4 regions of the Fictibacillus sp. WQ 8-8 genome follow, and region 4 is predicted to be linked to each of the others. Evidence: riboswitches for the same ligand, from Rfam matches in the RefSeq annotation. Region 4 holds a riboswitch; each other region holds the start of a gene.
What was found. Region 4 has a riboswitch for S-adenosylmethionine ahead of M1K46_RS14485 (methionine ABC transporter ATP-binding protein). Riboswitches for the same ligand answer to the same signal wherever they lie in the genome.
Positions count from the first base shown of each region.

Region 1: another riboswitch for S-adenosylmethionine. It lies ahead of metK (methionine adenosyltransferase); the one in region 4 lies ahead of M1K46_RS14485 (methionine ABC transporter ATP-binding protein).
Region 2: another riboswitch for S-adenosylmethionine. It lies ahead of M1K46_RS18920 (ABC transporter ATP-binding protein); the one in region 4 lies ahead of M1K46_RS14485 (methionine ABC transporter ATP-binding protein).
Region 3: another riboswitch for S-adenosylmethionine. It lies ahead of M1K46_RS18865 (DUF2325 domain-containing protein); the one in region 4 lies ahead of M1K46_RS14485 (methionine ABC transporter ATP-binding protein).

Region 1 covers NZ_JAMXKG010000005.1:314,275-316,476, reverse strand. Annotated here, with positions in the region: gene pckA (phosphoenolpyruvate carboxykinase (ATP)) at 1-582, opposite strand, end outside; SAM riboswitch class I at 866-998, shown strand; gene metK (methionine adenosyltransferase) at 1,179-2,202, shown strand, end outside.
Region 2 covers NZ_JAMXKG010000009.1:99,333-101,534, forward strand. Annotated here, with positions in the region: gene M1K46_RS18915 (ABC transporter permease) at 1-31, opposite strand, end outside; gene M1K46_RS18920 (ABC transporter ATP-binding protein) at 53-820, opposite strand; SAM riboswitch class I at 1,118-1,225, opposite strand; gene M1K46_RS18925 (VanW family protein) at 1,401-2,202, shown strand, end outside.
Region 3 covers NZ_JAMXKG010000009.1:87,895-90,096, reverse strand. Annotated here, with positions in the region: gene M1K46_RS18870 (ABC transporter ATP-binding protein) at 1-573, shown strand, start outside; SAM riboswitch class I at 633-737, shown strand; gene M1K46_RS18865 (DUF2325 domain-containing protein) at 966-1,292, shown strand; gene M1K46_RS18860 (hypothetical protein) at 1,322-1,492, opposite strand; gene M1K46_RS18855 (S66 peptidase family protein) at 1,696-2,202, shown strand, end outside.
Region 4 covers NZ_JAMXKG010000006.1:60,556-62,757, forward strand. Annotated here, with positions in the region: gene M1K46_RS14485 (methionine ABC transporter ATP-binding protein) at 1-1,014, opposite strand, end outside; SAM riboswitch class I at 1,111-1,224, opposite strand; SAM riboswitch class I at 1,307-1,422, opposite strand; gene M1K46_RS14490 (phosphatase PAP2 family protein) at 1,449-2,096, opposite strand; gene M1K46_RS14495 (general stress protein) at 2,190-2,202, opposite strand, start outside.

The sequences.
Region 1 (2,202 bases), on a different contig from region 4:
TCCTGCATATTCAGTTCCTCCGATCAATACGATACGCTTCTCAAATGATATAATAATGAAGGTTTCAGAATTGGTCCCGTCTACAGCAGGATCTGCTTGAAATCCTGGTGCAGATACCACGGTGAATCCCGCTTCGATTCCTTTTAGTTCTTCAGCTGTCGGACGGATGAACATTTGGTGGGCAAACAGGTTATGCCAAGCGAATTCATTAATCACCTGAATAGGCAGCCTGTACGCGTGGTCGGCACCAGCGAATCCTTTGAATACAAACAATTCCTCTTTTTGTCCTAAGTAATGAAGTACTTTTTTATAGAGCTGCTCAAATTTCTCTTCGTTAAAGGGCTTATTGATTTTGCCCCAGTTTATTTTATCTTGTGTGCTAGCTTCATCCACGATGAATTTGTCTTCGGGAGAACGTCCAGTATATTTTCCAGTAGTGGCCCTGAGAGCACCGGTTGAAGATAAAATGCCTTCATTTCGGAGCAGCGCCTTTTCAACAAGCATAGGTACAGGTAGATTTTCATGAGTAGCAGCGCTGGATAGAATGTCATCTAAAGTCGTCGTTAAATCAACCGTATTCATGTTCGCAAAACCATCCTTTTAAGAAATATATTTATCATTAATATCGTAAGTAAATTCGAAATTAGTATAACACATTGAAACAAATAATGTATACTATTTTATTTAGCAAATTGTAAATTGGTTCATAAATCAGGCTCTTTGTTTTTAAAAGCATAATCTTTCATTTATAATAGGTACTTAATTCCGTTTGAAGGATCGCCCAGACTCCCGCTGGAGAGGGAGAGTATAGCTTTTCAAGTTGACAGGTTTGTCGAACTGCGCTATTATATTTCGGGAACGGCTACTCTTATTCCGAGTAGGTGGAGGGACAGGCCCTATGAAACCCAGCAACCGACACTTCATCATCACATATGCATCTTGTGCAGTGAAGTGAAAAGGTGCTAACCTGCAAGGTGAAAAAACCTTGAAAATAAGAGGTGAAGGCGTAGACATAAGACCTTTTCCCTCGTGTATTTTAGGTCCAGGGAAAGGCTTTTTTTATGTCTTAAAACAGTTTGAACCTGAATATTTTACAAAACAAAGTATCCATATAGGAATGAGTACCGTATCTTATAAAAAAATTGCTCTATGCTTTCAATAGAGAAGGAGGATCTCAATTGTCTAAAAGTCGTCGTCTTTTTACATCTGAATCAGTTACGGAAGGGCATCCGGATAAAATTTGTGACCAAATTTCCGATGCGATCCTGGATGAAATCCTTGCAAACGACCCGAACGCACGTGTCGCTTGTGAAACATCCGTAACGACAGGCCTTGTGCTTGTTGCTGGTGAAATCACCACATCTACTTATGTTGATATTCCAAAAGTCGTTCGCGAAACGATCAAAGAAATCGGCTATGACCGTGCAAAATACGGTTTCGATTCTGAAACATGCGCAGTTCTTACATCCATTGATGAGCAGTCTGCGGATATCGCGATGGGTGTTGACCAAGCGCTTGAAGCTCGTGAAGGCTCAATGACTGATGAAGAAATCGAAGCGATCGGTGCTGGTGACCAAGGTCTTATGTTTGGTTATGCCAACAATGAAACACCTGAACTTATGCCGCTTCCGATCTCTTTGGCACACCGCCTGTCCCGCCGATTGGCTGAAGTGCGTAAAACCGAAGAAGTTCCTTACCTTCGTCCGGATGGTAAAACTCAAGTAACGGTGGAATATGATGAGGATGACAAACCGGTTCGTATCGATACGATTGTTATCTCCACTCAGCACCATCCAGAAATTACAATTGAGCAAATTCAAGCCGACATTAAAGAACAAGTCATCAAGCCTGTTGTTCCTGCAGAATTGATCGACGAAAACACAAAATACTTCATTAATCCGACTGGCCGTTTCGTTATCGGCGGACCACAAGGTGATGCTGGATTAACTGGCCGTAAGATCATTGTTGATACGTATGGCGGATATGCTCGCCACGGTGGTGGAGCATTCTCCGGTAAAGATGCAACTAAAGTTGACCGTTCTGCAGCGTACGCCGCTCGTTACGTAGCGAAAAACATCGTTGCTTCCGGACTTGCTGACAAAGTAGAAGTTCAGCTTGCATATGCAATCGGTGTAGCACAGCCTGTATCGATCGCTGTCAACACATTCGAAACAGGAAAAGTTTCTGAAGAAGTATTGGTTG
Region 2 (2,202 bases), on a different contig from region 4:
TTCTCGTTAATACCCCAGTCTGATTGCTCATTTTTTCATCTCCTTTATATCGTTATCGGACGGTTGCTGCTCGCTCGCTTTCCTCCACTTTTTCAAATTCACTCAATACCCGCTGTCGTATTTCCTGGAAAGCAAGATCTGTTTTTCTCCGTGGATGAGGCAGTTCAATCGGTATGACCTCCCTGACTGTGCCTGGCCGGGGATTCATGATCACTACAGTGCTGGCGAGATAAATGGCCTCATCGATGTCGTGAGTCACAAATATCATCGTCGTCCGATTCTTCTGCCAGATATTGAGCAGTACCTTTTGCATATGTGACCGGGTAAAGGCATCCAACGCTCCAAATGGTTCATCTAAGAGAAGAATCTTAGGATTTCTAAGCAGGGCTCTTGCGATGGATACCCGCTGTGCCATTCCTCCCGACAGCTCTTTTGGATAGGCATTTTCAAAGTCCTCCAACCGTACCAGCTTAATCAGCTCGCGAACTTTTTCTTGTGTAGCACTTTCTTTCACAGGCAAGTTGGCCGCGATATTTTTTTCCACGGTCAGCCAGGGAAACAGCCTGGGTTCTTGAAAAATAAACCCTTTATCAATGCTCGGCCCGGATACTTTTTGGTTATCCAGCAATACAGAGCCCTCATGCCTTGTATCCAATCCAGCAATTATTTTTAATAATGTGCTTTTTCCGCAGCCGCTCGGGCCGATCACTGTAATAAATTCTCCTTGATTCACATCGAGATCTATTTGCTCAAGTGCTTTTGTCACGCCTTTTCCTGTTTCAAAACTCCGATTGAGTTTACTAATTTGCAGTAAAGTCATATCATATCTCCCTTCTTCCCTGCGTTTTTGCAAAAAGAAAACAACCGGAACCCTCCTTTTTAAGGAAAGCCTCCGGTTGTCCGGTCGACGAAACGTTTTGAACATTTGCAGCGAATAAAATTCCCCCTTTCAAACGGAAACAGTTTATGAAAAAAAGAAAACCAAAAGGCCATGTCTGCTAATGTTGAGACACGGCCTTTGGTTTACCAATCAGCTGCACGATATTTTTTTACTCAATAAAAAACTTCCTCTTACATCTCATGGACGTGTAAGAAGAAGTTAAATAGCGTTCTACTTCTCTTATCGTCCAAGCTGATGCTTGTTGGATTTGGCACAGTTCTCTCGTTAAAGAGTCCGCTGCCGAGGTTTCGCAGGGCCAATTCCCTCCACCTCTCAGAATAAGAAAAAATTTATGGAGTTTTTAATTCATATAATCCTCATCGGATTAATAGTTATTAAAACAGGTATGCAATGGAAAGTCAATAACTTTTTTGAAAAATCTAAATTTTATTTACGTGAATGCTTACTACATAAATCCAGCCGTCCTTCCTCATACTATCTTTTGGGAGGTTGTTTTGTTATGTTACTTTCATTGTTAACCGGTATGCTGCTGGCCGTACAGCCTGTCTATACGCCTGAGAGTATATCATTGATTCAGCAAGGCCAAACCATCGCAATTATTGATCGAAAAGACTTTATGGTCCCGCTGCCAGGTACGCCTATCATAGACGGTGAAAAATTCGAGTCGTTTGCTGCAAAATTGGAAGGTCAGGTTTACCGTCCGCCCCTTAATGCAAGAATTAATGATTTAGGAGGAATTACTCCTGGAGAAAATGGTTCCATGCTCTACAAAAAAGCGTTTAAAGAGCAATTCTATGCCAGCTTTTTCAGCAAGGGGCCTCATAAACTTGAAGTCCCTCTATTAACCGTCCACCCCAGGGTTGACAGTGAGCTGCTTGGAAATATCAGGACCAATCACCTTGCTCAGTATGTCACTTATTTTAACCGTTCTCATTCATCCAGGACCCATAATATTTCACTTGCCGCAAAAGCGATTGATAATCAAGTCGTGTTTCCTGGAGAGACCTTTTCCTTTAACGGGGTCGTAGGCAGACGGACTACGGACAAAGGGTACATGCGTGCACCTGTTATTGTTCGTGGAGAGCTTTCAGAGGGAGTTGGCGGAGGAATCTGCCAGGTCTCCTCTACTCTTTTTAATGCCGTGGACCGGGCTGGACTTCATATTGTGCAGCGTTTTTCACACAGCCGAAGTGTACCTTATGTTCCAAAAGGCAGGGATGCAACCGTAAGCTGGTACGGGCCTGATTTCCGTTTTCAGAACCGTTATAACCAGCCGATCCTGATCCGGGCCAAAACCTATG
Region 3 (2,202 bases), on a different contig from region 4:
AGAGCAAAGGTGCTTCAAGTAATGGAAACATGCGGTCTTTCACCCTTTCATGTGGATCGTTATCCTCATGAGTTCTCTGGCGGCCAGCGGCAAAGAATCGTCATTGCCAGGGCGATGGCACTCAATCCCGAGTTTCTTGTCATGGATGAACCGGTCGCTGCTCTGGACGTTTCCATTCAGGCACAGATTATTAATCTTTTCAGTGATCTGAGGAAGAAGAAAGGCCTTTCGTATTTGTTTATTTCACATGATTTGAGTGTCGTTGAGCATCTTTGTACAAAGATTGCGATCATGTACCTTGGCAATATTGTGGAGATGGCAACGAAAGAAGAGCTGTTTGATAATCCGCTGCATCCCTATACGAAAGCGCTCTTGTCTGCTGTCCCAATACCCGATCCACGGATCAAGAGGGAGAGAATTATTTTAAAAGGAGATATTCCAAGTCCTGTTAACCCGCCGTCAGGCTGCAAGTTTCGTACACGGTGTCCGCTGGCAACAGAGCTTTGTGCGGAAAAAACCCCCGAATTCAGGGATATGGGGAACGGACATTTTACGGCCTGTCATTATGCTTAAAAACTGTTGACTTACCAGGCTTATTCCATTATATTATTTTTAATAATTTAAAATTTTCTAACTTATTAAGAGAGGTGGAGGGATTTGGCCCTTTGAAGTCTCGGCAGCGGTCCCGGAGAGGGAACTGTGCCAATTCCAACAAGCTTTGGCTTGGACAATAAGAAGGGTAATTTGGTTATGTCTAACCTCTTCTTATTACGTGATCGTAGTAGGAAGAGGTTTTTATTACGGTATAAAACAGAGTAAATCCATAGGGATATTTATATATTCTTTTTTGCTGCTGATTGGAAAACCAAAGGCAACTCTCTTTTTGGGATGTATGCCTTTGTTTTTTTTATTCAGCTCGAGCAAAAAGAAATAGTTGAAATAAGAGAGAGAAGGGAGATGCTGGTATGTCGTCGTTATTAATTGTTGGTGGAGATCATCTTGGGAAAATTACGAAGAAACTGGAGCATCAAGGGATAAGGGAGATCATTCATGTGAGCGGAAGAAAAGCTAGAATGTCTCAAAAGGAGATTCCAAGTCATGTGAACTTGGTTCTGGTCCTGACCGATTTTATAAACCATGAGTTTTCAGCAGCGATTAAGAAAAAGGCGAACAAACAGAGTGTTCCCATCTATTTTTCCAAGAGGTCCTGGTGCTCGATCTATGCTGTACTTGAAAAATCGGGGCTTTTAAGCAATCGCACAAAACGGAAGAAGATAGCCGTTAATGGGTAATAAGAAAACCTGCCTCATAGGGCAGGTTTTCATTCCGTTGAATCAATTTTTACAACTTCAAGCTGAAAGGGAACGCACTCTTCCAGCCTTTCTTTAATCTGTTCGGCTTCCTCTCTGGACAATGGAGTATTTGAGTCTCTTAACGTTTCCATGCTGAAAGTAAACCGCCCGCTGGATTCAATAACCTTGTATTCTTTCATGGAAATTCCCCTTTCTCCCTTTCATTTGAGATTGCAAAAATGGCACGATGGTATATCTATATACTTCTACATACCCGGTTCGTTCCCTTTTTAGTATTTTGATTGGAGGAATTGAAAAAATATAGTTATAGGAAAATCATCACTCTAATATACATAATCGATGGAATCTCGATGGGAAACCGTGCTGATGGAGGGATGAAGGTATGGCTGTTAAACCACCGATACTACAGAGAGGGGACACCATCGGGATCGTGACACTAGGAAGCCCTCTGGAGGCCCAAATAATTAATGAAGGATTAACCACGCTGCGAAATTTTGGATTCAATATTGTCCTCGGGAAAAATGTTTACACGAATACTGGTTTTTTGGCCGGAACGGATGAACAGCGGGCAGCTGATTTAATGGCGATGTTTACGAATAAAAAGGTGAAAATGATTTTGCCGACAAGAGGGGGAGTAGGAGTAGAGGGAATTCTGCCGTATCTGGATTTTGATGTCATCCGGCAGAATCCAAAAATCGTATCAGGATACAGCGATATTACGATCCTGCTGAATGTACTGTATCAATATACCGATTTAATCACCTTTCAGAGCCTTCTCCTGCTGGACTTTAATCCAAATACACCGGCTTATAACTACCAACAGTTTTTCCAGGCAACTTCAACTGTTCAGTCACCCCGGCAAATTGTTAATCCGCCGGGTATTCCTCAA
Region 4 (2,202 bases):
AACCTCCCTTATTTCGACTTCACTCTGGTTCACGAAAAAGATCGCTCTTCTGATTTCCTGTTCGTCGCCGATCAATTGAACAACAAGGTTTCCGAAAGGGACGTCTTGAAGTTCTGTGACATGGCCGTATAGAACGCTGACGTCCACGTTGAATTTCTTGGCAATCTGTGACAGCAGCGGTTGTCCTGTGGATGCTCCGGTAAATACAATCCTGAAGATCTGATGATTCCTGTCCTGCTTCTTCAATAGGTCTTTAAGGGACTCAGGCAATTCATCCTGAAGAACTGAACTGACGAAGCGCCTTGCCGTCTCAGTCTGTGGCCTTGCAAATACATCAAAAACGCTCCCTTTCTCAATCACTTCTCCGTTCTCCATAACAGCGACGGAATCGCATATCTCACGAATGACGTTCATCTCATGCGTGATGATCAGAATCGTAATGTTGTATTCCTTATTGATTTTTTTCAGAAGCTTTAAAATACTGGAGGTCGTCTGCGGATCCAATGCCGATGTTGCTTCATCACACAATAGCACTTCCGGATCAGTGGAGAGCGCCCGGGCAATGCCTACCCGCTGTTTTTGTCCGCCGGAGAGCTGGTCGGGATATTTATGCCCGTGCTCGGACAAGCCAACAAATTCCAGCAGGTCGTTCACCTTCTCTTTAACGAATGATTTCTTCATGCCGAGAAGATAAAGCGGTGTCGCAATATTATCAAATACCGTTTTTGCGTTCAGCAGATTAAAATGCTGAAAAATCATACCGATATTTTTCCGTTTTTTTCTCAGTTCCTTCGGAGACAATCTTGCCATGTCCTCCTCTCCTACAAAGACGTGCCCTGATGTCGGCTTCTCCAAAAGATTCACACATCGCAGCAAGGAGCTCTTTCCTGCTCCGCTGTATCCGACAACACCGTAGATCTCTCCTTTTTTTATCTCAAAGCTCACATTGTTTAACGCTCTTACCTGGCTTTTGCCACTCTCATAAATTTTGGTTACCTCTTCAAATCGAATCAATGATGTGATCTCCTTTCTCGCTACTGTTAAAACATCAAAAAAAGCCTCTTCTTGAAAACAAGAAGAGGCCTGACGCATAGATGAGTGGCTGATCTCTTCTTATCTTCCAAGCGCTAATCGCTTGCCGGACTTGGCACAGTATTCCCATTAAACCGGGAACCCGCTGCCGAGGTTTCAAAGGGCCAATCCCTCCACCTCTCTGGATAAGAAACAAATATAATGTTCAATTAAATAAAAAAATCTCTTCTTAAAGAAAGAAGAGATGTTGTATCCATAAGGAAACGAGCTGCTCTTCTTATCTTCCAAGCCCTTAAAGGAACTTGCTGGAATTGGCACAGTGTTTTTCAAAAGAAAAACCCGCTGCCGAGGTATCACAGGGCCATATCCCTCCACCTCTCTGGATAAGAAACACGTTCATATTTACTTGATGTGACCTATCTTATACCATGATCTAAGTCGATGTCAAATCTTTTTTCGGAGTTCTCTGATCGGAATAAAAACACTGAAGCCATAAAAGCCAGCCACATTACTCCTCCGGCAACTCCAGCCAGTACATCCGTAATATAGTGAATGCCTAGATAAATTCTGCTCCAGCAAATAAATCCAAGGTGCACTGCCAATATACAAAATTTCGTTCTAACAAATTTTTTTGATAAGAGTGTAAAAAGACCATAAAGCGCTGTTGCATTCATCGCATGAGCACTCGGATATCCATACCTAATGTAAAAAGGTTTAGTGGATGGAGGCCGCTGCTTCCAATTCTTTCTCCAAACAGAGTTAATCAAACGGCATCCGATCAGGTTGGCTATTAATAAAAAAACAATGTTTCTCTTTCCTTTTTTCCTGTATCTGTATGCAGAATAAATAGTGGCAGGAATCAACAGAAATCCAGAACCAAGAAAAGAGTAACTTCTCAGAAAGAAATCCACGAAACCTCCGCCCCGTGCTGAAAATATAGCCAAGCTTCCCATTCCGTCAAGTTTCATCCAATGATCATCATTACGAAGCCTGTTCATTAGTCTTAAAGCTACAATACCCATTATCATAACGCCGCTTAGAATTGCCATATTCTCTTTTTTCATATCCGCCCTCACTTTAACTTGCTTTTATGTACATATCCTTTCATGTGGCGGACTATTTTATGCGTTCAGGCACCTATTAGAATTACTCTATTGTTAAAGTTTCACC